DNA from 3 places in the Pelomonas candidula genome. Region 2 is predicted to be linked to each of the others. Evidence: predicted binding sites of a transcription regulator. Region 2 holds the regulator's gene; each other region holds the start of a gene.
The links. Region 2 encodes FNR, which switches genes on or off when oxygen is low (the NO sensors DNR and NnrR bind a similar motif). Its sites were predicted from a motif close to TTGATNNNNATCAA; they were not measured.
Positions count from the first base shown of each region.

Region 1: ACG04R_RS17800 (PHA/PHB synthase family protein) is a predicted target of FNR. The motif match lies at 5,520-5,533, and genes of this name have one in related genera.
Region 3: ACG04R_RS02015 (TraR/DksA family transcriptional regulator) is a predicted target of FNR. The motif match lies at 3,754-3,767, and genes of this name have one in related genera.

Region 1 covers NZ_JBIGIC010000009.1:42,095-51,537, reverse strand. Annotated here, with positions in the region: gene ACG04R_RS17840 (LysR family transcriptional regulator) at 1-249, shown strand, start outside; gene ACG04R_RS17835 (BON domain-containing protein) at 269-877, opposite strand; gene ACG04R_RS17830 (SIS domain-containing protein) at 915-1,493, opposite strand; gene ACG04R_RS17825 (YraN family protein) at 1,510-1,902, opposite strand; gene rsmI (16S rRNA (cytidine(1402)-2'-O)-methyltransferase) at 1,895-2,812, shown strand; gene ACG04R_RS17815 (hypothetical protein) at 2,826-3,176, opposite strand; gene tldD (metalloprotease TldD) at 3,312-4,775, shown strand; gene ACG04R_RS17805 (TetR/AcrR family transcriptional regulator) at 4,826-5,467, opposite strand; gene ACG04R_RS17800 (PHA/PHB synthase family protein) at 5,611-7,332, shown strand; gene fabI (enoyl-ACP reductase FabI) at 7,334-8,101, shown strand; gene ACG04R_RS17790 (efflux transporter outer membrane subunit) at 8,106-9,443, shown strand, end outside.
Region 2 covers NZ_JBIGIC010000008.1:204,372-213,814, forward strand. Annotated here, with positions in the region: gene ccoG (cytochrome c oxidase accessory protein CcoG) at 1-947, shown strand, start outside; gene ACG04R_RS17230 (hypothetical protein) at 964-1,230, shown strand; gene ACG04R_RS17235 (hypothetical protein) at 1,227-1,520, shown strand; gene ACG04R_RS17240 (NAD(P)/FAD-dependent oxidoreductase) at 1,483-2,826, opposite strand; gene fnr (fumarate/nitrate reduction transcriptional regulator Fnr) at 2,874-3,608, opposite strand; gene hemN (oxygen-independent coproporphyrinogen III oxidase) at 3,763-5,154, shown strand; gene ACG04R_RS17255 (urease accessory protein UreH domain-containing protein) at 5,154-5,780, shown strand; gene icd (NADP-dependent isocitrate dehydrogenase) at 5,855-7,111, shown strand; gene ACG04R_RS17265 (NADP-dependent isocitrate dehydrogenase) at 7,391-9,443, opposite strand, start outside.
Region 3 covers NZ_JBIGIC010000001.1:415,749-425,191, forward strand. Annotated here, with positions in the region: gene cysC (adenylyl-sulfate kinase) at 1-96, opposite strand, end outside; gene tgt (tRNA guanosine(34) transglycosylase Tgt) at 107-1,234, opposite strand; gene ACG04R_RS02000 (substrate-binding periplasmic protein) at 1,271-2,044, shown strand; gene ACG04R_RS02005 (IMPACT family protein) at 2,071-2,676, shown strand; gene queA (tRNA preQ1(34) S-adenosylmethionine ribosyltransferase-isomerase QueA) at 2,628-3,692, opposite strand; gene ACG04R_RS02015 (TraR/DksA family transcriptional regulator) at 3,812-4,183, shown strand; gene ACG04R_RS02020 (hypothetical protein) at 4,207-4,575, shown strand; gene ACG04R_RS02025 (substrate-binding periplasmic protein) at 4,720-5,478, shown strand; gene ACG04R_RS02030 (anti-sigma factor family protein) at 5,485-6,333, opposite strand; gene ACG04R_RS02035 (RNA polymerase sigma factor) at 6,330-6,845, opposite strand; gene ACG04R_RS02040 (COG4315 family predicted lipoprotein) at 6,861-7,238, opposite strand; gene recG (ATP-dependent DNA helicase RecG) at 7,320-9,380, shown strand; gene ACG04R_RS02050 (DUF3237 domain-containing protein) at 9,413-9,443, shown strand, end outside.

The DNA of each region.
Region 1 (9,443 bases), on a different contig from region 2:
GAGAGCAACGCGCACCTGGCCGCCTGCGTCGCAGGGCTGGGCATCGTCCAGACGTTCGGCTACGCAGCCGCCTCGGCGCTGCGCGAGGGCACGCTCGTCGAGATCCTGCAGGCGTGGCGCCCGGCGCCGTACCCGTTCCAGCTCGTCTATCCGCAGACCCGGCACGTCACGCATCGCCTGCGCGTCTTCATGGACTGGCTGGTCGACGTGTTTCCAGATCGGGTTGCGGAGCGTCCCGGCCGAGGTTGAGGGCCGGGGCGAGAAGCGTTTACTTCTTCGGCAGCGTCTGTGCGAGTTCTTCCTCGCTGATGATCTCGAACGCCCGCACGACCTTCTTCACGCCGCTGATCTGCCGCGCGATCTCGGTGGCGCGGTCGGCCTCCCGCTCGGTCACGCGGCCCATCAGGTAGACCTGGGAGCGCTCGACGACCACGTAGAAGGCGTTGCTCAGCAGGTCGCGCGCATCGATCAGCTTGGCCTTGACCTTGCCGGCGATGACGGTGTCGTTGGTACGGCTGCCCAGCGAGCTGGCGGCCATCACCTCCACCTCGTTCATCACCTTCTGCACGTTCTCCACGCCGCCGACGATGGCGTCCAGACGGGCCCTGGATTCCTCGGAGTTGGCCTCGCCGGTGATCAGCACCGTGCGGTTGTAGCTGTTGACGCTGACGTGCACGCGCTCGCCGAGTTGCTCGCGGATGCGGTTGCCGGCCTTGACCTCGATGGTCTCGTCCTCGAGCTGGGTGCCCGAGGTGCGGCGGTCGGTGGCGACGCTGACGCCGCCCATCATGGCGCCGCCGATCAGCAGCGGTGCGCAGCCGGTGGCGAGCGTGCTGGCGAGGACGGCGGCGGTCAGGGTGAGGGTGAGCTTCTTCATCGGAGATTCCATCGGAAAAGGTGAGGGTCAACAGACCCTATTCGTCGCTGCCCAGCAGTTGCAGGTCAACGGCGTCGGCCAGCGCATGCAGCAGCACGCGCTGGGCCTCCACAACGCGCGGCTCGCGGCCGTGGCTGACGCGGATCTGGATGTCGGTGTCCTGCAGCAGGCCACGCCACTCGTCGCTGGCGCCGGGCGGCTGCGAGGTGAGCGCGATGATGCTCATCTCCTGGGCATGGGCCACCGCCAGGGCCGGCTGCCAGGCGTCGCGCTGCTCGCGCAGCGGCTCGATCATGACGAGCACGTCGCCAGGGTGGCCGTGGGCCTGCAGCAGCCGGGCCAGGTCCAGCCCGGCGGCCTCGCGGGCCTGGGCGGCGAGGCTCCATGCGGCCAGGCCGGGGCGCTCCTGCTCGAAGCGGCCGGCCAGGCGCGCGGCCAGGTAGTCAGCGTCCATGCTTGCCAGGCCCTGGGCGGCACACAGGATGCGGTTGCCGCCGGTGATGGCGTCCACCACCATCTGCGCAGCCATCGCCAGGGGCCGGGCCAGTTGCTCGGCGGCTTGGTAGAGCAGGTCGGCGCTCTCGAAGAACTGTTGCTGGATTCTTTGTTCAATCATGCCGGGCGAATCATAGTCAGCCCGCGTCGAAGGCCCCCTGTAACCAGGTGAGTTCGGTGCCGTCGATGGCCACGACGTCGAAGCGGCAGGGCGGTGGCGTGGCGTGGCGCAGCAGGTAGTGCTGCGCCGCATAGACCAGCCGCTGCTGCTTGCGGGCCGTCACGCTGGCGGCCGCGCCGCCGTGCGAGGCGTCGGCCCGGGCGCGCACCTCCACGAAGACCAGCGTGCCATCACGGTCGGCCATGATGAGGTCCACCTCGCCGGCGTGGCGGCTGGGGCCGGCGGCGACTCGATAATTCCGCTCCAGCAGGCGCAGGCCGGCGCGTTCGAGATGCGCCAGCGCCGCGTCTTCCGCCGCATCGCCGCGCGTCTTGGTCGCCGGTTTTGATCGAAAGACCCCCTTGAACATTGACGCCTCCCTGCTTCGCCAGGCCGCACAGGCCGCAGCCGGCGGCCAGCAGTATCCGGCCGCCACGCTCTACCTCGTCGCGACGCCGATCGGCAACCTCGCCGACCTGAGCCTGCGTGCCATCCACCTGCTGGGGCTGGCCGATGCGCTGGCCTGCGAGGACACGCGCCAGGGGGGCGGCCTGCTGCGCCACCTGGGCCTGCACAAGCCGCTGATCGCGCTGCATCAGCACAACGAGCGCGAGGCCAGCGCCGGCGTCATCGCGCGGCTGGCAGCCGGCGAGCGCGTCGCCTATGCGTCCGATGCCGGCACGCCGGCCATCTCGGACCCCGGCGCCGTGCTGGTGCGCGAGGTCGTTGCCGCCGGCTACCGTGTGCTGCCGCTGCCCGGGCCCAGCAGCGCGGTGACGGCGCTCAGCGTCGCCGGCGACACGGCGGCCACGAGCTTCGCCTTCGCCGGCTTCCTGCCAACCAAGGCGGGCGAGCGCCGCACGGCGCTGCAGGCGGTGCTGGCCGTCGAAGGCCAGAGCCAGGTCGTCTTCGAGGCGCCGCACCGCATCGTCGAACTCATCGGGCTGCTGGCCGAACTCGCGCCGGCGCGCCGCGTGACGGTCTGCCGCGAGCTGACCAAGCAGTTCGAGAGCGTCCACACCGCCGAGGCCGCGACGCTGCCCGGCTGGCTGGCTGCCGACGCGCAGCGCCAGCGGGGCGAGTTCGTCCTGGTGCTGCATGCCCAGGCGCCGCAGGCCGCGGCGGAGGACGACCTGCCGGCCGAAGCGCTGCGTGTGCTGGCGCTACTGGCGGCCGAACTGCCGCTGAAGCAGGCCGTCGCGCTGGCCGCGCAGATCAGCGGCGCGCCGCGGAACCGGCTCTACGACGCCGGCTTGAAGCTCAAGCGCGGCGGCGACTAGGCCGCCCCGGGCCTCACTGGCCGGTGGCTGTGCGCTCGTTGTGCTTCTTGCGGCGGATGTCGCGATTGGCGCCGTCCTGCATGGCGGTCAGGCGGCGGCGCTCCTTGGCGGTGACGGTGCCATCGGCCTTGGCCTTGGCCTCGGCGTTGTCGATGCGGCCCTGCTCCTTCTCCAGGCGCTGGGTCTCGTGCGCCGTCAGGCTGCCGTTGGCGGCGCCCTGGGCGATGCGGTCCTGCTGGCGGGCTTCGCGCTTGTCGATGCGGGGCGTGTTCGTGCCCGGCGCGGACGCGGCGGGCGCCTGGGCGAAGGCGCTGGCGGCGGCCAGCGTCAGCAGGGCGATCAGGGTGTTGCGGTAGGTGGTCATCAGTTGCTCCTTGTCAGGGTTGGGGTGAAAGGCCCCTCCACAACGACGACTGTGCACGCGCAGCCGACAGGCCGGGCGTAACCGGCGATGCCCATGTCTTTCAATGTCTGACGCGCAGCTTCCTAGAATCAACCCATGATCGCCGTCGAACCCACCCTGGCCCGCCTGGCCACCGCCCGCTCGCAACTGCTGGAGCCCTTCGGCCTGACCGAAGCGTCGCTGTCGCAGGCGCTGCGCCTCATCACCGAGCACCGGGTCGACGACGCCGACCTGTACTTCCAGACCACGCGCGCCCAAGGTTGGAGCCTGGAGGAGGGCATCGTCAAGAGCGGCAGCTTCAGCATCGACCAGGGCGTGGGCGTGCGCGCCGTGGCCGGCGAGAAGACGGCGTTTGCCTACTCGGACGACATCTCGCTGGACTCGCTGCTGGACGCCGCCCGCACGGTGCGCACCATCGCCGCGGCCGGGCAGAGCCGCAAGGTCAAGGTGCCTTCGCAGGGCCGCGTGGCCGGCAGCCGTGAGCTGTACGGCGTGGCCGACCCCATCGCCAGCCTGGACAGCGCGGCAAAAGTCGCGCTGCTGGAGCGTGCCGAGAAGATGGCCCGCGCCAAGGACCCGCGCGTCGCCCAGGTCATGGCCGGCCTGGCCGCCGAGCACGAGGTCGTGCTGATCGCCCGTGCCGACGGCACGCTGGCGGCTGACGTGCGCCCGCTGGTGCGCCTGTCGCTGACCGTCATCGCCGAGAGCAACGGCCGCCGCGAGGTGGGCAACGGCGGTGGTGGCGGCCGCTTCGGCCTGGCCTATTTCACCGACGAGATGATCGCCAGCTACGTCGACCAGGCCGTGCACGCCGCGCTGACCAACCTGGAAAGCCGCCCCGCGCCGGCCGGCGAGATGACCGTCGTCGTCGGCCCGGGCTGGCCTGGCGTGCTGCTGCACGAGGCCGTCGGCCACGGGCTGGAGGGCGACTTCAACCGCAAGGGCTCCAGCGCGTTCTCCGGCCGCATCGGCCAGCGCGTGGCCGCCAAGGGCGTGACGGTGCTGGACGACGGCACCATCCCCGACCGCCGCGGCTCGCTGAACGTCGACGATGAGGGCTGCGCCAGCCAGCGCAACGTGCTCATCGAGGACGGCATCCTGAAGGGCTACATCCAGGACGCGATGAACGCGCGGCTCATGAAGGTGGCGCCCACCGGCAACGGTCGCCGCGAGAGCTACGCCCACGTGCCGATGCCGCGCATGACCAACACCTACATGCTGGGCGGCAAGGACGACCCGAAGGAGATCGTCGCGTCGATCAAGAAGGGCCTGTACGCCACCAACTTCGGCGGCGGCCAGGTCGACATCACGAGCGGCAAGTTCGTGTTCTCGGCCAGCGAGGCCTACTGGGTGGAGAACGGCAAGATCCAATACCCCGTCAAGGGCGCCACCATCATCGGCAACGGCCCGGACGCGCTGACCCGCGTCAGCATGATCGGCAACGACATGGCGCTGGACACGGGCGTGGGCGTCTGCGGCAAGGAAGGCCAGAGCGTGCCGGTGGGCGTGGGCCAGCCGACGCTGCGCATCGACGGGCTGACCGTGGGCGGCACGGCCTGACACGAGGCCCACGGCCCGTCGCTCGGCCCGCGTCTGTGCGTTGCGCGTCTTCAGCCCCGGGCCATCAGCATCAACAGCAGCTCGCGATGAGCCTGCCGGATGCGTTCCGGCGGGTAGAGCAGATGCTCGGGCAGCACCAACTGCATCAGCAGCGCATGCACGGCCGGTGACAGCGCCAGCCAGGGCTCGCGAGCCAGCAGCGGTGTCGCGGTGTCGGGCCGCTGATCGCCCAGATGGCGGGCCAGCAACTCGCCCACGGCGACCAGGAACGGCTCGATGACGGCGCTGCGCCAGCGCGCCACCATGGCCGGCACGCGCTCGGCCTCAGCCACCAGCAGCCGCAGCACGGTGCGCAGCTCCGGCCGGCCAAAGCTGGCCTCGAGTTCATCCAGCAGCCAGTCCACCAGCACGCCGACGCCCAGCTCGGCGGCAGGCGGTTCGCCCAGCTCGGGCGCGACCAGCACGCGCGACAGCAGCGCCTCGAAGACCTCGTCCTTGCTCGCGAAATGCGCATACAGCCCGCCCTTGGACAGGCCGCTGCGCAGCGCGATGTCGTCCATGCGCGCGGCGGCGTAGCCGCGCTCGGCGAACACGGCCAGGGCGGCGTCCAGGATCTGCTGGCTGCGCACGGCCGGCGGCAGGCGCAGACGCGGGCCTTCGCGCCGGACCGGCGCGGCCATCTGTGCGTCCATTTCTATGTCTCCTTGATGACGGCCAGTAGATACCGACCGGCCAGTCGTTAGCTTGACTTCGGTCAAGTCAGCGCTGTGCGTGGCTGCCTACATTGGCTGGCGACCGGGCCGTCTGGCCCCGCACAGGACCACTGGGAGGACCGATGAGCAGCCCCGAGACCGACAGCCCGAGCCAGCGGCTTGACCAACATTTCCACGCCGCGCTGGCGCGCTGGACGCGCTCGCTTTCCGTCGTGTCACCGGCCCTGGCGCTGGCCGACTGGGCGGCGCACCTGAGCCTGTCACCGGGCCGGCGCCTGGAACTGGCCGCGCTGGCCCAGCAGCAGGCCGCCGAGCTCGTGGCCTATGCCCGCGACAGCTGGCAGGGTGCCGACCCGCCCCGGCCGCCGCTGCCCGATCGCCGCTTCGCCGGCCCCGACTGGCAGCACTGGCCGTTCAACGTGATGCAGCAGGCCTTCGTCATGCAGGAGGCCTGGTGGGCCGAAGCCACGCGCGGCGTCTGGGGCGTGGACCGGCACCATGGCGAGCTGATGGCCTTCTGGACCCGCCAGTGGCTGGACATGGCCTCGCCCGCCAACCTGCCCTGGAGCAACCCCGAGGTGCTGCGTCGCACCGCTGCCGAGGGAGGCATGAACTTCCTGCGCGGCGCGCAGGACTGGGCGGATGACGTGCAGCGCCTGGCGACCGGCGCGCCGCCGGCCGGCACCGAGGACTTCGCCGTCGGCCGCAACCTGGCGTTGACGCCCGGCAAGGTGGTCTGGCGCAACGCGCTGATGGAGCTGATCCAGTACGCGCCGCAGACGCCGACCGTCCATGCCGAGCCCCTGCTCGTCGTGCCGGCCTGGATCATGAAGTACTACATCCTCGACCTGGCGCCCGGAAGCTCGCTGATCGAGCACCTCGTGCAGCAGGGGCACACGGTGTTCGCGATCTCGTGGAAGAACCCTGGTGCCGAGCAGCGCGAGCTGGGCATGGACGACTACCTGCAGCTGGGCATCGCCGACGCGCTGCGCGCCGTCAACGCCATCGTGCCCGGGCGGCGCGTGCACGGCGTGGGCTATTGCCTGGGCGGCACGCTGCTCTCCATCGCTGCCGCCGCGATGGCGCGCGACGGCGACGAGCGCTTCGCGGCGCTGACGCTGTTCGCCGCGCAGACCGACTTCAGCGAACCCGGCGAGCTGGGCCTGTTCATCGACGAAAGCCAGCTCAGCCTGCTGGAGGCGCAGATGCAGCAGCGCGGCTATCTGCGCGCCGACCAGATGGCCGGCGCTTTCCAGATGCTGCGCTCCTACGACCTGCTGTGGTCGCGCGTGGTGAAGGAATACCTGATGGGCGAGCGCCCCGCGCTGAACGCGCTGATGGCCTGGAATGCCGACGCCACCCGCATGCCGGCGCGCATGCACGGCGACTACCTCCGCCAGCTCTTCCTGCACAACGACCTGGCCGAAGGCCGCTACCTCGTCGGCGGCCATGCCGTGGCGCTAAGCGACCTGCAGCTGCCGATGTTCGTCGTCGGCACCGAGACCGACCACGTCGCGCCCTGGCGCTCCGTCTACAAACTGCACCACCTCTGCCCGGCCGAGATCCGCTTCGTGCTGACCAGCGGCGGCCACAACGCCGGCATCGTCAGCCCGCCGGGGCAAGGTCACCGCCACTACCGCGCGGCGACTGCCGCGCCCGGCCAGCCCTACGTCGCGCCGCAGGACTGGTTCGACGCCGCGCCCGTCACCGAGGGCTCCTGGTGGCCAGCCTGGGTCGACTGGCTTGCCGGCCGCGGCGGGCCGCGCGTGAAGCCGCCGCGCCTGGGCGCCAAGGCCGCGCCCGTGCTCGGCGACGCGCCGGGCACCTACGTGCTGGAGCGCTGACATGGCCGGTGAACTGCAAGGCCTGCGCGGCCTCGTCGTCGGCGTGGCCAACGAGCACAGCATCGCCTGGGGCTGTGCCCGGGCCTGCCACGAGGCCGGCGCCGAACTGGCCTTGACCTGGCTGAACGACAAGGCCCGGCCCTTCGTCGAGCCGCTGGCCGAGCAGGTCGGCGCGCGGCTGCGGCTGCCGCTGGACGTCGAGCAGCCGGGCCAGCTGGAAGCGGTGTTCGATGCGATCCAGCGCGAGTGGGGCGGGCTGGACTTCCTTGTCCACTCCATCGCCTTCGCGCCGCGCGCGGACCTGCAGGGCCGCGTCGTCGACAGCAGCGCTGCCGGCTTCGCGCGGGCCATGGACGTGTCCTGCCACTCACTGTTGCGCATGGCGCGGCTGGCCGAACCGTTGATGACGCACGGCGGCAGCATCGTCACGATGAGCTACCTCGGCGCTGAAGAGGTGGTCGCCAACTACGGGCTGATGGGGCCGGTCAAGGCCGCGCTGGAGTCCAGCGTGCGCTACCTGGCTGCTGAGCTGGGCCCCCGAGGCATCAGCGTCAACGCCGTGTCGCCGGGGCCCGTGGCCACGCGGGCGGCGTCAGGGCTGCCGGACTTCGACGAGCTGATGGCCCGCTCGCGCGAGCGCGCGCCGCTGCGTCGGCTGGTGGACATCGCCGAGGTCGGCGCACTGTGTCGCCACCTGGTCAGCCCGCTTGGCCATGCGCTGACGGGCAACGTGCTCTACGTCGATGCCGGCCTGCACATCCTGGGATGACGCGATGCGATGGACCCTGACCGCGACCGCCCTGGCCGCACTGCTGGCGGCCTGTGCGCCGCTTGCCCCTGAGCCTGCGCCTGACGCTGGCCTGCCGCTGCGCTTCGCCGGTGACGCTGCGGAACCGGGCGTCGCCACGCCTGCCTGGCGCGACTACTTCACCGACCCGGCGCTGCAGGCCCAGATCGCGCAGGCCCTCGCGCACAACCGCGACCGCGCGCTGGCCCTGGCCCGGCTGGACGAAGCCCGTGCCCTGGCAGGCCTGCAGGCCAGCCAGCGGGCGCCGCAGATCGTGCTGGACGCGCAGGGCCAGCGCACCCGCGTGCCGGCCGACCTGAATCTCACCCGCCGCCCGCTGCTGGGCAACGACTTCCAGCTCGGCCTGGGCCTGGCCAGCTGGGAGCTGGACCTGTGGGGCCGGCTGGCCAGCCTCGACACGGCCGCCCGCCAGGCCTGGCTGGCCAGCGATGCCGCCGCGCAGGCGCTGACGCTGTCCCTGGTGCACCAGGTTGCGCAGACCTGGCTGCAGCTCGCCGAGCTGGACGAGCGCCTGCGCCTGGCCCGCCGCGCGCTGGACAGCCGTGAGGAGACGCTGCGCATCTTCACGCGCCGGGTCGAGGTGGGCGCCACCTCGCGGCTCGCGCTGACCCAGGTGCAGCTTCTGCAGACGCAGGCCGCGGCGCTGGTGTCGCAGCTGCAGCAGCAGCGCGAGGCGCAGTGGCAGGCGCTGACGCTGCTGACCGGCGGCGCGCCCGCGGCGGGCGAACCCCGCCTCACCGAGCTGGCGCCGCTGCGTGCTGGCCTGCCGGCCGAGCTGCTGCGCCAGCGGCCCGACCTCGTCGCCGCCGAGCACCAGCTGCGCGCGGCCGATGCCAACGTGCAGGCCGCCCGCGCCGCCTATCTGCCGCGCATCAGCCTGACGGCGGCGTTCGGCAGCGCGAGCGCCGAGCTGTCGGGCCTGCTGAAGGCCGGCAGCAGCGCCTGGAGCGTGACGCCCGACGTGGCGCTGCCGCTGCTGGACGGCGGCCGCCGCGAGCAGGCCCTGGCCGTGCAGCAGGCCCGCCGCCAGCAGGCGATGCTGGCCTACGAACGCGCCGTGCAGGGCGCGCTGCGCGACGTCAACGACGCGCTGTCGGCGCGCCAGCGTTACGCCGAGCAGCTGGACATCGCCGGCCAGACGCTGGCCGCCCAGGCCGAGCGCGCCCGCCTCGCGCTGCGCCGCTACGACACCGGCGCCGCCGCCTTCCTCGAAGTGCTGGACGCCCAGCGCGACCTGCTCGCCGCCGAGCAGCAGCAGGTGCAGGCCCGGCGCGCGCTGCTGGCCAGCCAGGCCAGCCTCTAT
Region 2 (9,443 bases):
TGGGTCTGTGGACGGGCTTCACCTTCGTTGGCTACTTCACGCCCATCCACGTGCTTGGCGGCGAAGTGCTTGCGTTGGGGCTGGGGCCTTGGGAGAGCTTCTGGGTGCTGTTCTACGGCTTTGCCACCTACGGCAATGCCGGCTACATGCGCGAACAGGTCTGCAAGTACATGTGCCCCTACGCGCGCTTCCAGAGCGCGATGTTCGACCGTGACACCCTCATCGTCAGCTACGACCCGGCCCGGGGCGAGCCGCGCGGCAAGAACGCGCTGCGCAAGAAGGGCGAGGCGCGTAGCGCTGAGGTGGGCGACTGCATCGACTGCGGCCTGTGCGTGCAGGTCTGCCCCACGGGCATCGACATCCGTGACGGCCTGCAGTACGAGTGCATCGGCTGTGCGGCCTGCATCGACGTCTGCAACGGCGTCATGGACAAGATGGGCACGCCGCAAGGGCTCATCCGCTACGACACCGAGAACGGTCTCGAGCAGCGCCTGACCCGCGCGCAGCGCTGGCGCCGCGTGCTGCGGCCTCGGGTGCTGGTCTACAGCACAGTGCTGCTGGTCATCTGCTCGGCGCTGCTCTGGAATATCGCCTCGCGGCACAGCTTCCGCGTGGACGTGGTGCGTGACCGGGCGTCGCTCGCGCGGCTCGTGGAGGACGGCTGGATCGAGAATGTCTACCGTCTTCAGATCATGAACGCCACCGAGGCGCCGCAGCGCTACCGTATCGACGCCGATGGCTTGCCGGGCCTGAAGCTGAGCCAGGCCACCGTCGTCGAGATCGGACCGGCCGAAGCCCGCTGGGTGGCGGTGAGCCTGCGGATGCCACCCGAGGCGGCACAGCAGCTCAAGCCAGGCGCCCATCCCATGCATTGGCGCATCAGCCGCGAAGGCGATGGCTCCGGCGAGGCTGTCGTCGAGAAGTCCACCTTCGTGCTGCCGCGCTGACCTTCAGGAGACACACATGACCGTTGCAACGACACCCGTACCCGCCTGGCGGGAACCCATGGTCTGGCTCGTCATCGGGGGGCCCGCCACCGTCGTTGTGGCCAGCTTCTTCACACTGGCGCTGGCCATCATTCATCCCGATCCACCGCTGGATCTGCACGCCGCGTCGCCCAAGGCGGCCGAGGATGCCGAGCCGGCCGACCTGCGTGCCAAGGCCGGCGACATGCCGGCGCTGACGGCCCGCAACCATGCGGCGACCGGTGTACCGGGAGCCTCGCGGTGACAGGCGCTCCCGGCCCCTCGCGCGTCGCACGGTTCGCGATGGCGGTGGCCTGGTCGTCCTTCCTGTCGGCAGGGGTGCTGGAAGCGCTGGTGTTCGCCGTCGTCGACCCGGCGGACCTGCGCTGGTTCGGTGGCGCGCAGGTGGACTTGTCCACGCAGGCGGTCTACACCGTCAGCTTCCTCATCTTCTGGGGTGTCATCGCGTTGGGCGCCAGCCTCGCGCTGCTGTTGGTGACGCTGCCGCCCGAGGACGTCAAGCCTGCGCGTCGCTCGCCGGGCTGGCCTCGCTGAGCTGGGCGGAGCCCGCGTTCGCGACGACCCGCGCACCGCGGTCATAGGTCCAGTAGGCCCAGGCCCAGTCCAGCAGCACGACGAAGCGGTTGCGGTAGCCGATCAGGAAGTAGACGTGGGCGAACAGCCAGAACAGCCACGCGAAATAGCCTGAGAAACGCAGCGGTCCGGCCGGCGAGCCCAGGTCCACGACGGCGCTGTTGCGGCCGATGGTGGCGAGGTTGCCGTAGTCTGCGTAGCGGAAGGCCTGCGTGGCTTCGCCGCGCACGCGTCGCAGGATGTTGGCTGCGGCGCAGCGGCCCATCTGCTTCGCACCGGGTGACACGCCTGGCACCGGCCGCGGCTGCTTGCCCGGCGCGTGGCTTTGCGCGGCGGCCAGGTCGCCGATGACCTGGATGGCCGGGTTGCCCTTCAGGCTGAGGTCGGGCTCGACGACGACGCGGCCCGCGCGGTCCAGCGTGCAACCGGTGGCCTCGGCCAGTGCGCGGCCCAGCGGCGATGCCGCCACACCGGCCGCCCAGACGATGCAGCGGCTCAGCAATCGCTCCGAACCGGCGCTGGTCGCGACGTCCAGCCCCTCGGCGTCGATGCCGGTCACGCGCGCCCCCAGCTTCACCTCGACGCCCAGCGCCGTCAGCTGCTCGCGGGCGCGTTCGCTCAGGCTCTCGGGCATGGCGGCCAGCACGCGCGGGCCGCCCTCGACGAGCAGCACACGCGCCTGGCGCGGGTCGATGCGGCGGAACTCGCCCGGCAGCGTGTGGCGCGCGATCTCGGCGAAGGTGCCCGCCAGCTCCACGCCGGTGGGCCCGGCGCCGACGACGACGAACTGCAGCAGCGCGGCGCGCCGGGCCGGATCGTCTTCGCGCTCGGCAGCCTCGAAAGCCATCAGTACGCGGCGGCGGATCTCGAACGCGTCGGCCAGCGTCTTCAGCCCCGGCGCGAACGGGGCCCAGTCGTCGCGGCCGAAGTAGCTGTGCGTGGCGCCGGCGGCGACGATGAGGTGGTCCCAGCGCAGCAGCGCGCCGTCCCTCAGCGTGGCGGTCTTGCCCTGCGCGTCGATGGCGACGACCTCGCCCAGCAGCGTCGTCACGTTGCGCTGGCGGCGGAACAGATGCCGGATCGGCGCCGCGATGGACGGAGCCGACAGGCCCGCCGTCGCCACCTGGTACAGCAACGGCTGGAACAGGTGGTGGTTGGTCTTGTCGACGACCGTGACGTCGACATCGGCACCGCTCAACGCGCGGGCCGCCTCCAGGCCGCCAAAGCCGCAGCCGATGATGAGGATGTGGGGACGCATGGAGCCCATCCTACTCGCGCTTTTGTGCGCTGCAGCATGGGCGCCGGAGAGTCCCGTCAGCAGCGGCTGTTGTTGACGAGCGCCTGCAGGCCGGCCTGGTCGAGGATGCGCAGCTGGCGCTGCTTGACCTCCATCAGCCCGTCTTCCTGGAACTTGGAGAACGTGCGGCTGACGGTCTCGAGCTTGAGGCCGAGGTAGCTGCCGATCTCCTCGCGCGTCATGCGCAGCACGAGGCTGGAGGCCGAGAAGCCGCGTGCCTGCAGTCGTTGCGTCAGGTTCAGCAGGAAGGCGGCGAGCCGTTCTTCGGCCCGCATATTGCCCAGCAGCAGCATGACGCCATGGTCGCGCACGATCTCGCGGCTCATGATCTTGTGGAAGGAGTGCTGCAGCACGGTGAACTCGCGCGACAGGTCTTCCAATTGCGAGTAGGGGATCACGCAGACCGACGAGTCCTCCAGAGCGACGGCGTCGCAGTGGTGGTGGTCGCTGCTGATGCCGTCCAGCCCCAGCAGCTCGCCGGCCATCTGGAAGCCGGTGACCTGGTCGCGGCCGTCTTCGCTGTTCACGCAGGTCTTGAAGAAGCCGGTGCGCACGGCGTACAGCGCCTCGAAGCGCTCGCCGTTGCGGAACAGGTGCTCGCCGCGCGAGACGGTGCGGCGCTTGGCGACGAGGGCGTCGAGCTGGCCCAGTTCGGTGGAGTTCAGTCCCACTGGCAGGCACAGCTCGCGCAAGTTGCAACTGGCGCAGGCGACCTTGAGCGGCTCGATGGCGGCGGGAGAGTGCGTCGGCATGTCTGGGCGGGGCGACATGCGTGTGACGGGCGTCAGGGTCGTCAGCATGGCGTTATTGGGTTGGATCAACTGGTTCACATTCTTGGTCGGGTCGTGCGCTGCGGGCTTGACGCCGATCAAGGCCGGCCCGCGTCGCCCTGGGCAAAGTGCAGCCATGACTGCTGTAACCGCCCGCCCCCCCGAACTCGAGATCGCCGACCTCCTGCGCCGTCACGACGTGGCCGGGCCGCGCTACACCTCCTATCCGACGGCCGATCGCTTCGTCGAAGCCCATCAGGCCGACCAGCATCTGCAGGCGCTGCGCCAGCGTGGCACGGCGCAGCCGTTGTCGGTCTACGTGCACATCCCGTTCTGCGAGCAGCTCTGCTACTACTGTGCCTGCAACAAGATCATCACCAAGCACCACGAACGCGCCGCGCCCTACCTGGCCGCGCTGGAAGTGGAGATGGATCTCGTCGCCGAGGCTCTGGGCGGCGCGGCGCCGGTGTCGCAACTGCACCTGGGCGGCGGCTCGCCCACCTTCCTGTCCGACGACGAGTTGAGCGTGCTGATGGACGGGCTGCGCCGGCGCTTCAAGCTGCTGCCCGGCGCCGAGCTGTCCATCGAGGTGGACCCGCGCACGGTGGACCTGAATCGGCTCGCGCACCTGCGCCTGCTGGGCTTCAACCGCTTGTCCTTCGGCGTGCAGGACTTCGATGCCGCCGTGCAGAAGGCCGTGCACCGCGTGCAGCCCATCGAGCAGGTCGCCGCGCTGATGCAGACTGCCCGCGAACTGGGCTTCTCGTCGACCAACGTGGACCTCATCTACGGCCTGCCGCTGCAGACGCCCGAGAGCTTCGCCCGCACGATCGCGCAGGTGGCCGAGCTGCGGCCCGACCGCATCGCGATGTACGCCTACGCCCACCTGCCGCAGCGCTTCAAGCCGCAGCGCCGCATCGCGGCCGAGCTGCTGCCGCCGGCCGGCGACAAGCTGGCCATGCTGTCGGGCGCCATCAGCGCGCTGCTGGGCGAGGGCTACACCTACATCGGCATGGACCACTTCGCGCTGCCCGACGACCCGCTGGCCGTCGCCAAGCGGCAGGGCCTGCTGCACCGCGGCTTCCAGGGCTACTCGACGCAGCCGGACTGCGACCTCGTGGGCCTGGGCGTGTCCGCCATCAGCCGGGTGGGCGCCACCTACGCGCAGAACGCCAAGACGCTGCCGGAGTACGAGGACGCGCTGAAGCTGCGCCAGTTGCCCGTGCAGCGCGGCCTCGCACTGACGCGCGACGACCTGCTGCGCCGCGCCGTCATCATGGCGCTGATGTGCCAGGGTCGCGTCGAGTACGAGTCCATTGCGGCCTCCTATCTCGTCGACGTGCCGACCTACTTCGCGCCCGAACTGGCGCGGCTGGAACAGCTGGTGGGGCAGGGCCTCGTCGCGCTGGAACCGGACGCCATCCAGGTCACGCCGCTGGGCTGGTATTTCGTGCGCGCCGTCGCGCTGGTGTTCGACCGCTACCTGCAGGCCGACGCGAGCCGCGAGCGGTTCTCGAAGATCATCTGATGTCTCTGGACGCCGCGCTGATCGCGTCGGCCACGCTGATGGGCCTGGCGGGCACGCCGCACTGCGCGGCGATGTGCAGCGCGCCTTGTGCGCTGGCCGGTGGCCCGCGGCCAGCGAGGCTGCTGGTCGGCAGGGTGCTGGGCTACACGGCCGGTGGCGCCGTGGCGGCGGCATCGGCCGAAGCGCTGGCGCGGGCGTCGCAGAGCGTCGTGCTGCTGCAGCCGGCCTGGGCGCTGGTGCAGGCCGCGATGCTGCTGCTGGGCCTGACGCTGCTGGCCCGTGGCCGCGTGCCGGCCTGGCTGGGCGCCGTGAACTGGCGGCCCAAGCCGCGCCATGCCTTCGCCACCGGCGTTGCCTGGGTGGCGATGCCCTGCGGGTTGCTGCACGCGGCGCTGCTGCTGGCGGGGCTGTCGGGCTCGGTCATGAGTGGCGCGGCGGCAATGGCGGGTTTCGCGCTGGCCAGCACGCCGGGCCTCGTCATCGCGCCGCTGTGGCGGGCGCGGCTGCTCAAGCGCGGCGCGGGCGGCGAGGTGCTGGCGCTGCGCCTGGCCGGCTTCGCGCTGGCGGCGGGTGCGGCCTGGGGCCTCGCGCATGGCGTGTGGGAGCGCCTGCTGCAGGCCTGCTGAGCGCCGCCGACTGCCACTGGCGGGCCATAAACTCGCCGCATCTTTTTTCTCGCATCGCTGCGAAAGCCCACGCCATGTCCCCACGCATCCAGGTGCCCGAAGGCGGCCAGAAGATCACCGTCAACGGCGACTTCTCGCTGAACGTGCCGCACAACCCCATCATTCCGTACATCGAGGGGGACGGCGTCGGCCTGGACGTCACGCCGGTCATGCTGAAGGTCGTGGACGCCGCGGTCGCCAAGGCCTATGGTGGCGCGAGCCAGATCCACTGGATGGAGGTCTACGCCGGCGAGAAGAGCACGCGTGTCTACGGTCCGGACGTGTGGCTGCCTGCCGAGACGGTGCAGGCCGTCAAGGACTGCATCGTCTCCATCAAGGGCCCGCTGACGACACCGGTCGGCGGCGGTATCCGCTCGCTGAACGTGACGCTGCGCCAGGAGCTGGACCTCTACGTCTGCCTGCGCCCCGTGCAGTACTTCAACGGCGTGCCCAGCCCCGTGAAGGAGCCGCACAAGGTCGACATGGTCATCTTCCGCGAGAACTCGGAGGACATCTACGCCGGCATCGAGTACGAGGCCGGCAGCGACAAGGCCAAGAAGCTGATCGCCTTCCTGCGCGACGAACTCGGCGCCAAGAAGCTGCGCTTCCCCGAGACCTCCGCGCTGGGCATCAAGCCCGTATCGCAGGAAGGCACGGCGCGCCTCGTGCGCAAGGCCATCCAGTACGCCATCGACCATGACAAGCCGTCGGTCACGCTGGTGCACAAGGGCAACATCATGAAGTTCACGGAAGGTGCCTTCCGTGACTGGGGTTATGCGGTGGCGCAGCAGGAGTTCGGCGCCCAGCCCATCGATGGCGGCCCGTGGTGCCGCCTGACCAACCCGAAGACCGGCAAGACCATCACGATCAAGGACGTCATCGCCGACGCCTTCCTGCAGCAGATCATCCTGCGCCCGGCCGAGTACAGCGTCATCGCGACGCTGAACCTGAACGGCGACTACATCTCCGACGCGCTGGCGGCTCAGGTGGGCGGCATCGGCATCGCGCCGGGCGCCAACATGAGCGACACCGTCGCGATGTTCGAGGCCACCCACGGCACGGCGCCCAAGTACGCCGGCAAGGACTACGTGAACCCGGGCTCCTCGATCCTGTCCGCCGAGATGATGCTGCGCCACATGGGCTGGACCGAAGCAGCCGACCTCATCATCAGCGCGATGGAGAAGGCCATCCTCAGCAAGAAGGTCACCTACGACTTCGCGCGGCTGATGGACGGCGCGACGCAGGTGTCGTGCTCGGGATTCGGCGACGTGATGATTGCCCAGATGGAGTGACGCGGCCCGGGCATCGCCCGGCGGCGCCGTTCCGCCAGCCCCGCCGTCGCAGGATGTCGGGGCTTTTTGCGCGCCCCAAAAGGAAACCCCGGCGTAGGGCCGGGGTTGTGGCGACTCGCGGTGCTTCACGAGAGGCCGGGTTAGGGGATTGCAGGAGGCAAACGCCTGGGTCTGACTTTACGTAACAAGCTTGAAACCTGGCTTGCTGCAGGATGACAAAAACGGTGCCAGGCGTGAAAAAGGGGCGCCGGAGGCGCCCCTTTCAGGTGCAGGCGTGCATCAGGCCAGCGCGGCCAGTGCGGCGTTGAACGTCGCGCTGGGGCGCATGACCTTGTCCAGCTTGGCCACGTCCGGCAGGAAGTAGCCGCCGATGTCGGTCGGCTTGCCCTGCACGGCCTTCAGCTCTTCGGCGATCTTGGCCTCGTTGGCGGCCAGCTTGTCGGCCAGCGGCTTGAACTTGGCGGCCAGTTCGGCGTCCTCCGTCTGCGTGGCCAGTTCCTGCGCCCAGTAGAGCGTCAGGTAGAAGTGGCTGCCGCGATTGTCGATCTCGCCGGTCTTGGGGCTGGGGCCCTTGCCGTTGTCCAGCAGCTTGCCGGTGGCAGCGTCCAGCGCCTTGGCCAGCACCTTGGCCTTGGCGTTGCCGTTCTTGATGCCCAGCTCTTCCAGGCTCACGGCAAGGGCCAGGAACTCGCCCAGCGAATCCCAGCGCAGGTGGTTCTCTTCCACCAGTTGCTGCACATGCTTCGGGGCCGAGCCGCCGGCACCCGTCTCGTACATGCCACCGCCGGCCATCAGCGGGACGATGGACAGCATCTTGGCCGACGTGCCCAGCTCCATGATGGGGAACAGGTCGGTCAGGTAGTCGCGCAGGATGTTGCCGGTGGCACTGATGGTGTCCTGGCCGCGGATGACGCGCTCCAGCGTGTAACGCATCGCGCGGACCTGGCTCATGATCTGGATGTCCAGGCCGGTCGTGTCGTGCTCGTGCAGGTACATCTTGACCTTGCGGATCAGCTGCGCCTCGTGCGGGCGGTAGCTGTCCAGCCAGAAGACCACCGGCATGCCGGAATTGCGGGCGCGGTTGACGGCCAGCTTGACCCAGTCGCGGATGGCGGCGTCCTTGCACTGGCACATGCGCCAGATGTCACCCTGCTCGACGTTCTGGCTCAGCAGCACCTCGCCCGTTTCCAGGTCGGTGATGTTGGCGACGCCGTCCTCGGTGATCTCGAAGGTCTTGTCGTGCGAGCCGTATTCCTCGGCCTGCTGGGCCATCAGGCCGACGTTGGGCACCGTGCCCATGGTCTTGGGGTCGAAGGCGCCGTGCCACTTGCAGAAGTTGATCATCTCCTGATAGATGCGGGCAAAGGTCGACTCCGGCATGACGGCCTTGACTTCCTTCAGGCGGCCATCGGCACCGTACATCTTGCCGCCGGCGCGGATCATGGCCGGCATGGAGGCGTCGACGATGACGTCGTTGGGCGAGTGGAAGTTCGTGATGCCCTTGGCGGAGTCCACCATGGCCAGCTCGGGGCGGTGCTCCTGGCAGGCGTGCAGGTCGCGCTTGATCTCGTCCTGCTTGCTCTGCGGCAGCGTGGCGATCTTGGTGTACAGGTCCACCATGCCGTTGTTGACGTTGACGCCCAGCTCGTCGAACAGCTTGCCATGCTTCTCGAAGGCTTCCTTGTAGAAGATCTTGACGCAGTGGCCGAACACGATGGGGTGGGACACCTTCATCATCGTGGCCTTCACGTGCAGCGAGAACATCACGCCGGTCTTGCGCGCGTCTTCGATCTCCTGCTCGTAGAAGGCCAGCAGCGCCTTCTTGCTCATGAACATCGAGTCGATGACCTCGCGGTCCAGCAGCGAGACCTTGGGCTTGAGCACGATGGTCTTGCCGCTCTTGGTGATCAGCTCCATCTTCACGTCGCGCGCGCGGTCCAGCGTCAGCGACTTTTCACCGTGATAGAAGTCGCCGTCATGCATGTGCGAGACATGCGAGCGCGAGGCCTGGCTCCACGGGTCCATGCGGTGCGGGTTCTTGCGGGCGTATTCCTTGACGGCCTTGGGCGCGCGGCGGTCGGAGTTGCCTTCACGCAGCACCGGGTTCACGGCCGAGCCGATGCACTTGTTGTAGCGGGCGCGGATGTCCTTCTGCTCGTCGGTCTCGGGCTTCTCGGGGAAGTCGGGGATCTTGTAGCCCTTGTCCTGCAGTTCCTTGATGGCGGCCTTCAATTGAGCCACGGAGGCGCTGATGTTGGGCAGCTTGATGATGTTGGCTTCGGGCTTGAGCGTCAGCTTGCCCAGGGCGGCCAGGTTGTCGGGCTGGCGCTGT
Region 3 (9,443 bases), on a different contig from region 2:
GAGCCCCGTCAGCCAGACCACCGCGCTGCGGTGGCCCGTGAGCCGACTGCGGGCCTCGCGGTCCAGACGCAGCTGCGGAGCGAGGGCCGAGCTCATCCGGCGGCCTTCAGACGCCACGGGCCCGGTCCGCATGGAACTGCGCCCGCCAGGCCTCGAAGCGGCCGGCGTCCAGCGCATCGCGGATCTCCTGCATCAGGTTCAGGTAGTAGTGCAGGTTGTGGATGCTGGTCAGCATCGGGCCCAGCATCTCGCCGCAGCGGTCGAGGTGATGCAGGTAGGCGCGGCTGAAGCCCTTGCAGCATTCGCAGGTGCAGGTCTCGTCGACCGGCTTCTCGTCGGCCTTGTAGCGCGCGTTGCGCAGGCGCAGGTCGCCGAAGCGCGTGAACAGGTGGCCGTTGCGCGCGTTGCGCGTGGGCATGACGCAGTCGAACATGTCGATGCCCTGGCTGACGCCTTCCACCAGGTCTTCCGGCGTGCCCACGCCCATCAGGTAGCGCGGCTTGTCAGCCGGCAACTGGTGGCCCGTGTGTTCGAGGATGCGCTGCATCTCGGCCTTGGGCTCGCCGACCGACAAGCCACCGATGGCGTAGCCCGGCAGGTCCAGCTCCTTGAGGCCGGCCAGCGACGCGTCGCGCAGGTTCGTGTACATGCCGCCCTGCACGATGCCGAACAGCGCGTTGGGGTTGTTCAGGCGGTTGAACTCGGTGATGCAGCGCTTGGCCCAGCGCAGGCTCAGCTCCATCGACTGCTTGGCCTCGCGCTCGGTCGTCAGCACGCCCTTGCTCTCGTAGGGCGTGCACTCGTCGAACTGCATGACGATGTCGGAGTTCAGCACCGTCTGGATCTGCATGCTGACCTCGGGCGTCAGCAGCAGCTTGTCGCCGTTGACGGGCGATGCGAACTTGACGCCTTCCTCGCTGATCTTGCGCATCGCGCCGAGCGACCAAACCTGGAAGCCGCCGCTGTCCGTCAGGATGGGCTTGTTCCAGCTCTCGAAGCGGTGCAGGCCGCCGAACTGCGTGACGACGTCCAGGCCCGGCCGCATCCACAGGTGGAAGGTGTTGCCGAGGATGATCTGCGCGCCCATCTCCTCCAGCGAGCGCGGCGTGACGCCCTTGACCGTGCCGTAGGTGCCCACGGGCATGAAGATGGGCGTCTGCACGACACCGTGGTTGAGCGTGAGCGTGCCGCGGCGGGCGCGGCCTTCGGTCTTGAGGAGGTCGAACTTCAGCATGGTGGCAATTGTCGCTGCCGCGCCTAGACTCGCTGCATGCGCTGGCGCTGGGTCATGGGGCTGACGGGTCTGCTGCTGGCCGGCCCGGCGCTGGCGGTCTGCGGCCGCTACCGCGTCGCCTTCTACGAGTACGCCGCGCTCTACTACCGCGACGCCCAGGGCCAGTACCAGGGCATCGACAAGGACGTGATCGAGGAACTGGCGCGCCGCACCGGCTGCCGCTTCGACGCCGTGACCGAGTCCCGCGTGCGCATCTGGGCCTTGCTGGAGCAAGGGCAGCTCGACCTGGCCACGTCGGCCATGCCCACGCCGGAGCGCGAGCGCAGCTTCGAGATGCTGCCCTACGTTCAGTCGCGGCAGTTCACGGTCTTCCACCCCTCGGTTGAACGGGTGCCGCCTACGCTGGCAGCCTTCAATGCCGACACGCGGCTGCGGTTGCTGGTGGTGCGCGGCTTCCACTTCGTACCGACGCTGGACGCCTGGGTCGAGCAGCTGCGGGCCGACAAGCGCGTCGTCGAGGCGCCCGACCAGCCGAGCGCCTTGCGCGCGCTGAAGGCCGGACGCGTCGAGGCGATGCTGATCGGCGGCAATACGCTGGCGCTGACGCGCCGCAGCGACCCGGAGTTCGAGCACTTCGCAACGGCGTCCTACGCGCCGGACGAGCATTCGGTCGGCGCGCTGGCCCTGTCCCGCCAGCGCATCAGCGCGGCGGACCGCCAGCTCATCCGCCAGGCGCTGGCGGACATGCAGCAGGACGGCAGCCTGGCCGCCATCCTGCGCCGGCACCTGGGGACAGTGATGCCGCCGTGAGCGCCGCGGCGCCGACAATCGGCCCAATGCCACTGACCCTCGCCACCCCGGCCGAGCACGAACTGATCGTCAAGAAGAGCCGATTCCTCGGCCGCGTGGAACCCTGCGCCAACCGCGCCGCGGCGCTGGCCCGCGTCGCCCAGTTGCGCGCCGAGCATCCGGGCGCCGCTCACGTCTGCTGGGCGCTGCTGGCCGGCGGACATTCGGCCGCCAACGACGATGGCGAGCCCGGCGGCACCGCCGGCCGGCCGATGCTGGACGTGCTGCGTCATCAGGGTCTGGACGGCGTGCTGGCCACGGCCGTGCGCTACTGGGGCGGCGTGAAGCTGGGCGCCGGCGGGCTGGTGCGCGCCTACACGGACTGCATCGCGCAGGCGCTGTTGACGGCCGACAAGATCGAGCGCGTGGCGCAGGCCGAGCTGGGCTGCGAGCTGCCCTACGAGCTGGAAGGCCGGCTGCGGCGGCTGGCCGAGCAGCACGCGGCGCAGCTGCTGGACGTGCGGCACGAGGCGCGCGTGCACATGCGCTTCGCGCTGCCAGTCACGTCACGCGCAGCGTTCACGGCCGCTGTCGACGAGGCCGGTCAGGGGCGAATCGCCTGGGCGCGCGAGAGCAGCATCGCGTCGCCATAGCTGAAGAAGCGGTATCGCTGCGCAATCGCATGGCGGTACAGCGCCATGACCTGGGCGTGGCCGGCCAGCGCGCTGACCAGCATCATCAGCGTGCTCTTGGGCAGGTGGAAGTTCGTGACGAGGCGGTCGACGACGCGGAACTCGAAGCCCGGCGTGATGAAGATGTCAGTCTCTCGCGCACCGGCCTGCAGCGTGCCGCCGCGCGCGGCGGACTCCAGCGCGCGCAGCGTCGTCGTGCCGACGGCCACGACCTTGCCACCCCGAGCGCGGCAGGCGGCCACCGCGTCCACCGTGGCCTGCGGCACCTCGAACCATTCGCTGTGCATCTTGTGCTCGTCCAGCCTGTCGACGCGCACCGGCTGAAAGGTGCCGGCACCGACATGCAGCGTCACATGCGCCTGGCTCACGCCGCGCTCGACCAGGCGGGCGAGCAGGGCCTCGTCGAAGTGCAGCGCCGCCGTCGGCGCGGCGACGGCGCCGGGCTCCTTGGCAAAGACAGTCTGATAGCGGCGCTCGTCGTCGGCGCTGTCGGCATGCTCGATGTAGGGCGGCAGCGGCACGTGGCCGTGGGCCTCCAGCAGCGCGAACGGGTCGCCGGCAAAGCGCAGGTGGAACAGCCCGTTGTCCGGCCCGCAGCGGCCCAGCACCTCGGCGTCGAAGGCATCGGCGAAGCGCACGCGGCTACCGGGCTTCGGGCTCTTGCTGGCGCGCAGATGCATCCAGACTTCCTGCGTGCCGGGCAGCACGCGCTCCACCAGCGCCTCGACGCTGCCGCCGGTGGCCTTCACGCCGTAGAGCCGAGCCTTGATGACGCGGGTGTTGTTGAAGATCAGCAGGTCGCCGGGCGACAGCAGCCCGGGCAGCTCGCGGAACACGCGGTCCACGGGCTCGGGGCCGCTGGCGTCCAGCAGGCGCGAGGCCGTGCGTTCGGCGGCCGGGTGCTGGGCGATCAGTTCGGGGGGGAGGTCGAAGTCGAAATCGGCGACCGTGTAGGCCGTTGCTGCGGGGGAACTCATGAGTGCGTTTGAGGGCCTGACAGACCCGTGCCAAAGGGGCCTGCATTGTCCTCGCTCACCCTTGATGCATCTCAAGGCGCCGACCGTCCGGCGGTGGGAGCATGGTTCCAGGAGGTTCCATGAGCACTGCCCTCACACCCGGACAGCACGCGTTGCTGCAGACCGAACTACAACTGGCCCGCCAGCGGGCCGAGGCCGCGTTGCAGGCCCAGCGCGAGGGCAGCGACCGCCCGACGCATGCCGCCGCGCTGGTCGGCGACGACCCGCGGGAGCTGCGCGAGCACGAGGCCGACCGCGAGCTGGACCAGGCCCGCGACGCCCACCTGCTGGCCGAGCTGCAGGCCATCGACGACGCGCTGGCACGGCTGGCGCAACCCGGCTACGGCCGCTGCATCGACTGCGCCGCCGCCATCCCTTTCGACCGCCTGCAGCGCCAGCCCCAGGCGTTGCGCTGTGTCGAGTGCCAGTCCGCCGCCGAAGCGGCGCGCTGAATCCTTTTTCCAGGAGAAGCCTGATGTTCCACGCCGTCGTCCACCTCGACCACCACCACGCCCAGGTGCTGCATTTCGATGCCCACCAGGTCCACGCCGCCCGCATCGAAGCGCATGACCGGCGGCCTCACGGCCATGACGAACGCGCCGAGCACGCGCTCTTCGAGGCCGTCTGCCAGGCCGTGCAGGACACGCCCGAGGTGCTCGTCACCGGCCCGCACGTCGTACTCGGCCAGCTGCGCCACTACGTCGAGGCGCACCGGCCGCAGCTCGTGTCCCGCATCGCCGACTACCGCCCGGCCGCACCGCTGAGCCAGGGCCAGCTGCTGGCGATGGCGCGTCAGTTCTTCACCTCCTTCGACCGCATGGCCGGCGTGCCGACGCCGAGCTGAACGGCTCGACCCGGTCGCAAGTCGTGCGGTATTGCACGGCTGCGGCCTCGGGCTTGGCGTCGTAAGCGCCAGTTCACATGACAGTGGTTCGATGCGCAGACAACGCAGTCCTGCGTCCCCAGCACCCGTCCACTGTCCACGTCCGTGAAGCGCCGCGCCTGTCTCGTCCTGCCCTCGCTGATCGCCGGCCTCTCGCCGGCGGCCGCGACCGCGGCGGCGCCGCCCGTCAAGCTGACGGGCATCACGGAGAACCTGCCGCCGCTGAACTACCTCGACGAAGACGGCCCGCAGGGCTTCAGCGTCGAGTTGCTGCGCCTGATGGCGGCCCAGGCGGGTTTTGGCCTGGAGATCCAGGTGCTGCCCTGGGTGCGCGCCGTTCAGCTGGCAGAGGTGGACCGGAACAGCGTGCTGTTCTCGCTGACGCGCACACCCGAGCGCGAGGCGCAGTTCCAGTGGGTGGGGCCCATCGCCGAGCGGCGCATCCTGCTCTACAAGCTCGCCAACCGGGCCGACCTCAAGCTGACCCAGCTCGGTGACCTGGGCTCGTCACGCATCGGCGTGGTGCGCGATTCCGCCGCCGACCGGCAGCTGCAGGCCCAGGGGCTCAGACCCGGGCAGCAGCTGGAGCACGGCCTGGACGATGCCACCAACCTGCGCAAGCTGCTGGCCGGCAGGATGGAGTACATCGTCCTGCTGGACTGGGCCGCCGCCTGGAACCTGCGCCAGCTGCAGCTGCCTTACGACACCCTGCAGCCGGTGCTGACGCAGGACAACTCGCGCAGCTACTACTACGGCCTGCGGCCCGACGCCAACCCGGCCCTGGTGCGGCGGCTGCAGGCGGCGCTGGACTCGCTGCGCCGGGACGGCCGCTACGACCGCCTGCGCCAGCGCTACTTCCGCTGACGGCGCTCAGCCCGCGAGTTGCTCGTGCACCCGCTGCGCCAGCGGCTGCAGCTCGACGGCTGGCGAGGCGCTGAGGGCGTAGCCGAAGTCGCCGTCGACCCAGTACAGCGTCGCGCGGCCGTCCTGCTGCAGCACGCGGAACTCCGTGCCTGCCGGCGCGGCGCCGGGCGCGAAGACGGCCACGTAGAGCGTCAGCCGGTCGCCACCCGCGTTCTCGTACATGAACTGCGCGCGCGGGCTGCCGGGCTGGCTCGCGTCGCCGGGCAGCAACCGGCCACCCAGCAGCGCGTAGCCGCGATCGGTCAGCACCGGCACCTGCAGCGGCCGGCCCAGCCGCTTGCTGAGCCACTGCACGAGGTGGGCCTGCTCGGCCGCCGTCACCTCCACCGGATGGCGCTTCTCGGCGCTGTAGACGGCAAAGGCCACCCCCGCCTCGCGGGCGAAGCCGGGCACCGTGGCCGCACGGCCCGCCGGCGCGGCGGGCCAGGCCGGCGCGCCGGCTTCGTGCCGGCCCCACTGGTAGCCGCCCGTCACGCCCAGCGTCAGCAGCAGGCCGGCGGCCAGCGCCTGCGGCAGGTGGTGGCGCCAACGCTGCGCGGCGGCGGCGCGCAACACGATGCCGCTGAGCTCGGGCGGCGTCTCGTCCAGCGGCCAGTTGCGGGCCAGGCTGCGCAGCGTCATGCGCTGGGCCTGCCACTGCGCCACGCGGGCGGCGGCGGCGGGGTCGGCGGCCAGCTGCTCCAGCACGGCCAGGCGCTCCTCGGGCGGGAGCTGGTCGTCGACGAAGGCATGCAGACGGGCCTCGCCCTCGGGCAGCGACGCCGAGGCGGGCGGGGGCGGGAAGGGCTGGTTCATCGCTTGGCTCGCGGCAGGGTCAGGATCTGGGCGCTCGCCGGCGCCACGGGTGGCGCCAGCAGCAGCCGCAGGGCCTCTCGCCCGCGGTGCAGGCGCGACATGACGGTGCCCACGGGCAGGCCCAGGATGTCGGCAGCCTCGGCATAGGTGTACTCCTCGACGACCACCAGCAGCATCACCGCCCGCTGGCCCGGCGGCAGCGCGGCCAGCGCGCGCTCCAGGTCCAGCCGCTCGCCGGCCGGCGCCGCGGGGTCGGGCCGCTCGGGCAGGTCGTCCAGCAGCGCGTGGCCGTCGTCCAGGTGCCAGTCGCGCAGCTGGTTGAGGTGCAGGTTGTGCATGATGGACAGCACCCAGGGCCTCAGCGCCGTGCCCGGGCGCCACAGGCTCCACTTGCGGCAGGCACGCTCCAGCGTGTCCTGCACGAGGTCGTCGGCGCGCGTGGCGTCGCCGGTCAGCAGCCGGGCATACCGGCGCAGGGCCGGGATGTGGGCGAGCAGCTGTTCGACGGCCACGGCGTGCGTCGCTGGTCAGGGGCGGGCCAGCTGCCAGACCTTGTTGAAGCCGTCGCCGGTGCGGTCGCCCGGCTTCTGGTCCTTGGCCCAGAAGTACAACGGCCTGCCCTTGTAGGCCCACTGGCGGCTGCCGTCGTCGCGGGTGATGACGGTCCAGTCGCCGCTGGCCGACGCGCCGGCGGCCGCAGCCAGCGGCGGCCAGTTGGTGGCGCAGGGGCCGTTGCAGACGCTCTTGCCGCTGCCGGCGGTGTCCTTGTCGAAGGTGTAGAGCGTCATGCCGTTGGCGCCGACGAGGACGCCGTCGGCCGGCTTGGCGGGAGCCGTCGGCGTGGCGGCGCACGCGGCGAGGGCGAGGGCGAGGGCGGCAGCCCAGGCCAGGGGACGGAAGTTCATGTCGGCACCCAGGAAAGTTGAAGGGACATGACGGTAAACACGCCGGGGTCGCCAACTATTCCATGCCGCCAAAATGCGGTCATGCCCGAGGCCCAAGCCGCCGCTCCCGCCCCCAAGCCGAACAAGTCCGCGCCGCAGAAGGCGATGGAGAAGCTCGGCCTCCTGCGCGACATCGACCTGGCACTGCACCTGCCGCTGCGCTACGAGGACGAGACGCGCATCACGCCCATCGGGGCGCTGCAGGACAACGAACCGGCACAGGTGGAAGGCGTCGTCACCGACTGCCAGATCGAGCTGCGCAGCCGCCGCCAGCTGCTGGTGCGCGTGCAGGACGATTCGGGTTCGCTGCTCTTGCGCTTCCTGCACTTCTACCCGTCGCAGCAGAAGCAGATGGCCGTGGGCGCACGGCTGCGGCTGCGCGGCGAGCCGCGCATCGGCTTCTTCGGCCGCGAGATGGTGCACCCGGTCGTCAAGGTTGTCGACGACGATACGCCGCTGGCCGCATCGCTGACGCCCGTCTACCCCGCCTCGGCGCAGCTGCCGCAGGCCTATCTGCGCAAGGCCGTGGCGTCGGGCCTGGCGCGGGCGGACCTGCGCGAGATCCTGCCGCCCGGCGTCGTGCCGCGAGGGCTGCCCAGCCTGAAGGACGCGCTGACCTATCTGCACCACCCGCCGCCCAGTGCGTCGCAGGAGGCGCTGCACGAGCACCACCACCCGGCCTGGCACCGCCTCAAGTTCGAGGAGCTGCTGGCGCAGCAGCTGTCACAGTTGCAGGCCCAGCGCGAGCGGGCGCTGCTGGTGGCGCCGGCCCTGAAGGCCCGCCCCGGCGGCCTGCACGAGAAGCTGCTGGCGGTGCTGCCCTTCCAGCTGACCGCCGCGCAGCAGCGCGTGTGCGAGGAGATCGCGCAGGACCTGGCCCGCCCCCAGCCCACGCACCGGCTGCTGCAGGGCGACGTGGGCTCGGGCAAGACCGTCGTCGCGGCGCTGGCGGCTGCCATCGCCATCGACGCCGGCTGGCAGTGCGCGCTGATGGCGCCCACCGAGATCCTGGCCGAGCAGCATTTCCGCAAGCTCATCGGCTGGCTGGAGCCGCTGGGGCTGAAGGTGGCCTGGATCACCGGCAGCGTGAAGGGCAAGGCGCGGCAGAAGATGCTGGACGCCGCGGCGTCGGGCGAGGCGCAGCTCATCGTCGGCACGCATGCCGTCATCGAGGACAAGGTGAAGTTCGCGCGGCTGGGCCTGGCCGTCATCGACGAGCAGCACCGCTTCGGCGTGGCGCAGCGGCTCGCGCTGCGCAACAAGCTGAAGGCGATGGATCTCGAACCTCATCTGCTGATGATGAGCGCGACGCCCATTCCGCGCACGCTGGCGATGACCTATTTCGCCGACCTGGACGTGTCCACCATCGACGAGCTGCCGCCCGGCCGCAGCCCCATCGTGACCAAGGTGTTCACGGAGTCCAAGCGCCATGACGTCGTCGACAAGATCCGCATGGCGGTGGCCGACGGCGCGCAGGTCTACTGGGTCTGCCCGCTCGTCGAGGAGAGCGAGGCCGTGGACCTGCGCAACGCGACCGAGACGCACGCCGAGCTGAGCGAGACGCTGGCCGGCACGTCGGTGGGCCTGCTGCACGGCCGCATGTCGCCGGCCGACAAGGCCGCGGTGATGGCGCAGTTCTCCAGCGGAGCGATGAGCGTGCTGGTGGCCACCACCGTCATCGAGGTGGGCGTGGACGTGCCCAACGCGAGCCTGATGGTCATCGAGCATGCCGAGCGCTTCGGCCTGGCGCAGCTGCACCAGCTGCGCGGCCGTGTCGGGCGCGGATCGAAGGCGAGCGTGTGCGTGCTGATCTACAGCCCGCCGCTAAGCGACACCGGCAAGTCGCGGCTGAAGGCGATGGCCGAGACGACCGACGGCTTCGAGATCGCGCGGCGCGACCTGGACATCCGCGGCCCCGGCGAGTTCATGGGCTCGCGCCAGAGCGGCGCCGAGCTGCTGCGCTTTGCCGACCTGCAGGAGGACGCGCCGCTGCTGGTGGCCGCCCGTGAGTTGGCGCCGTGGCTGCTGGACGAGCATCCCGAGGCCGCGCGGCGTCAGGTCGCGCGCTGGCTCGGGACCAAGGCTGAATTCCTGAAGGCCTGAACGGCCCGAACTTCCACGACGAGGACCCACGCATGAAGCTTCCTGTCCGGCCATCCGCTCTGG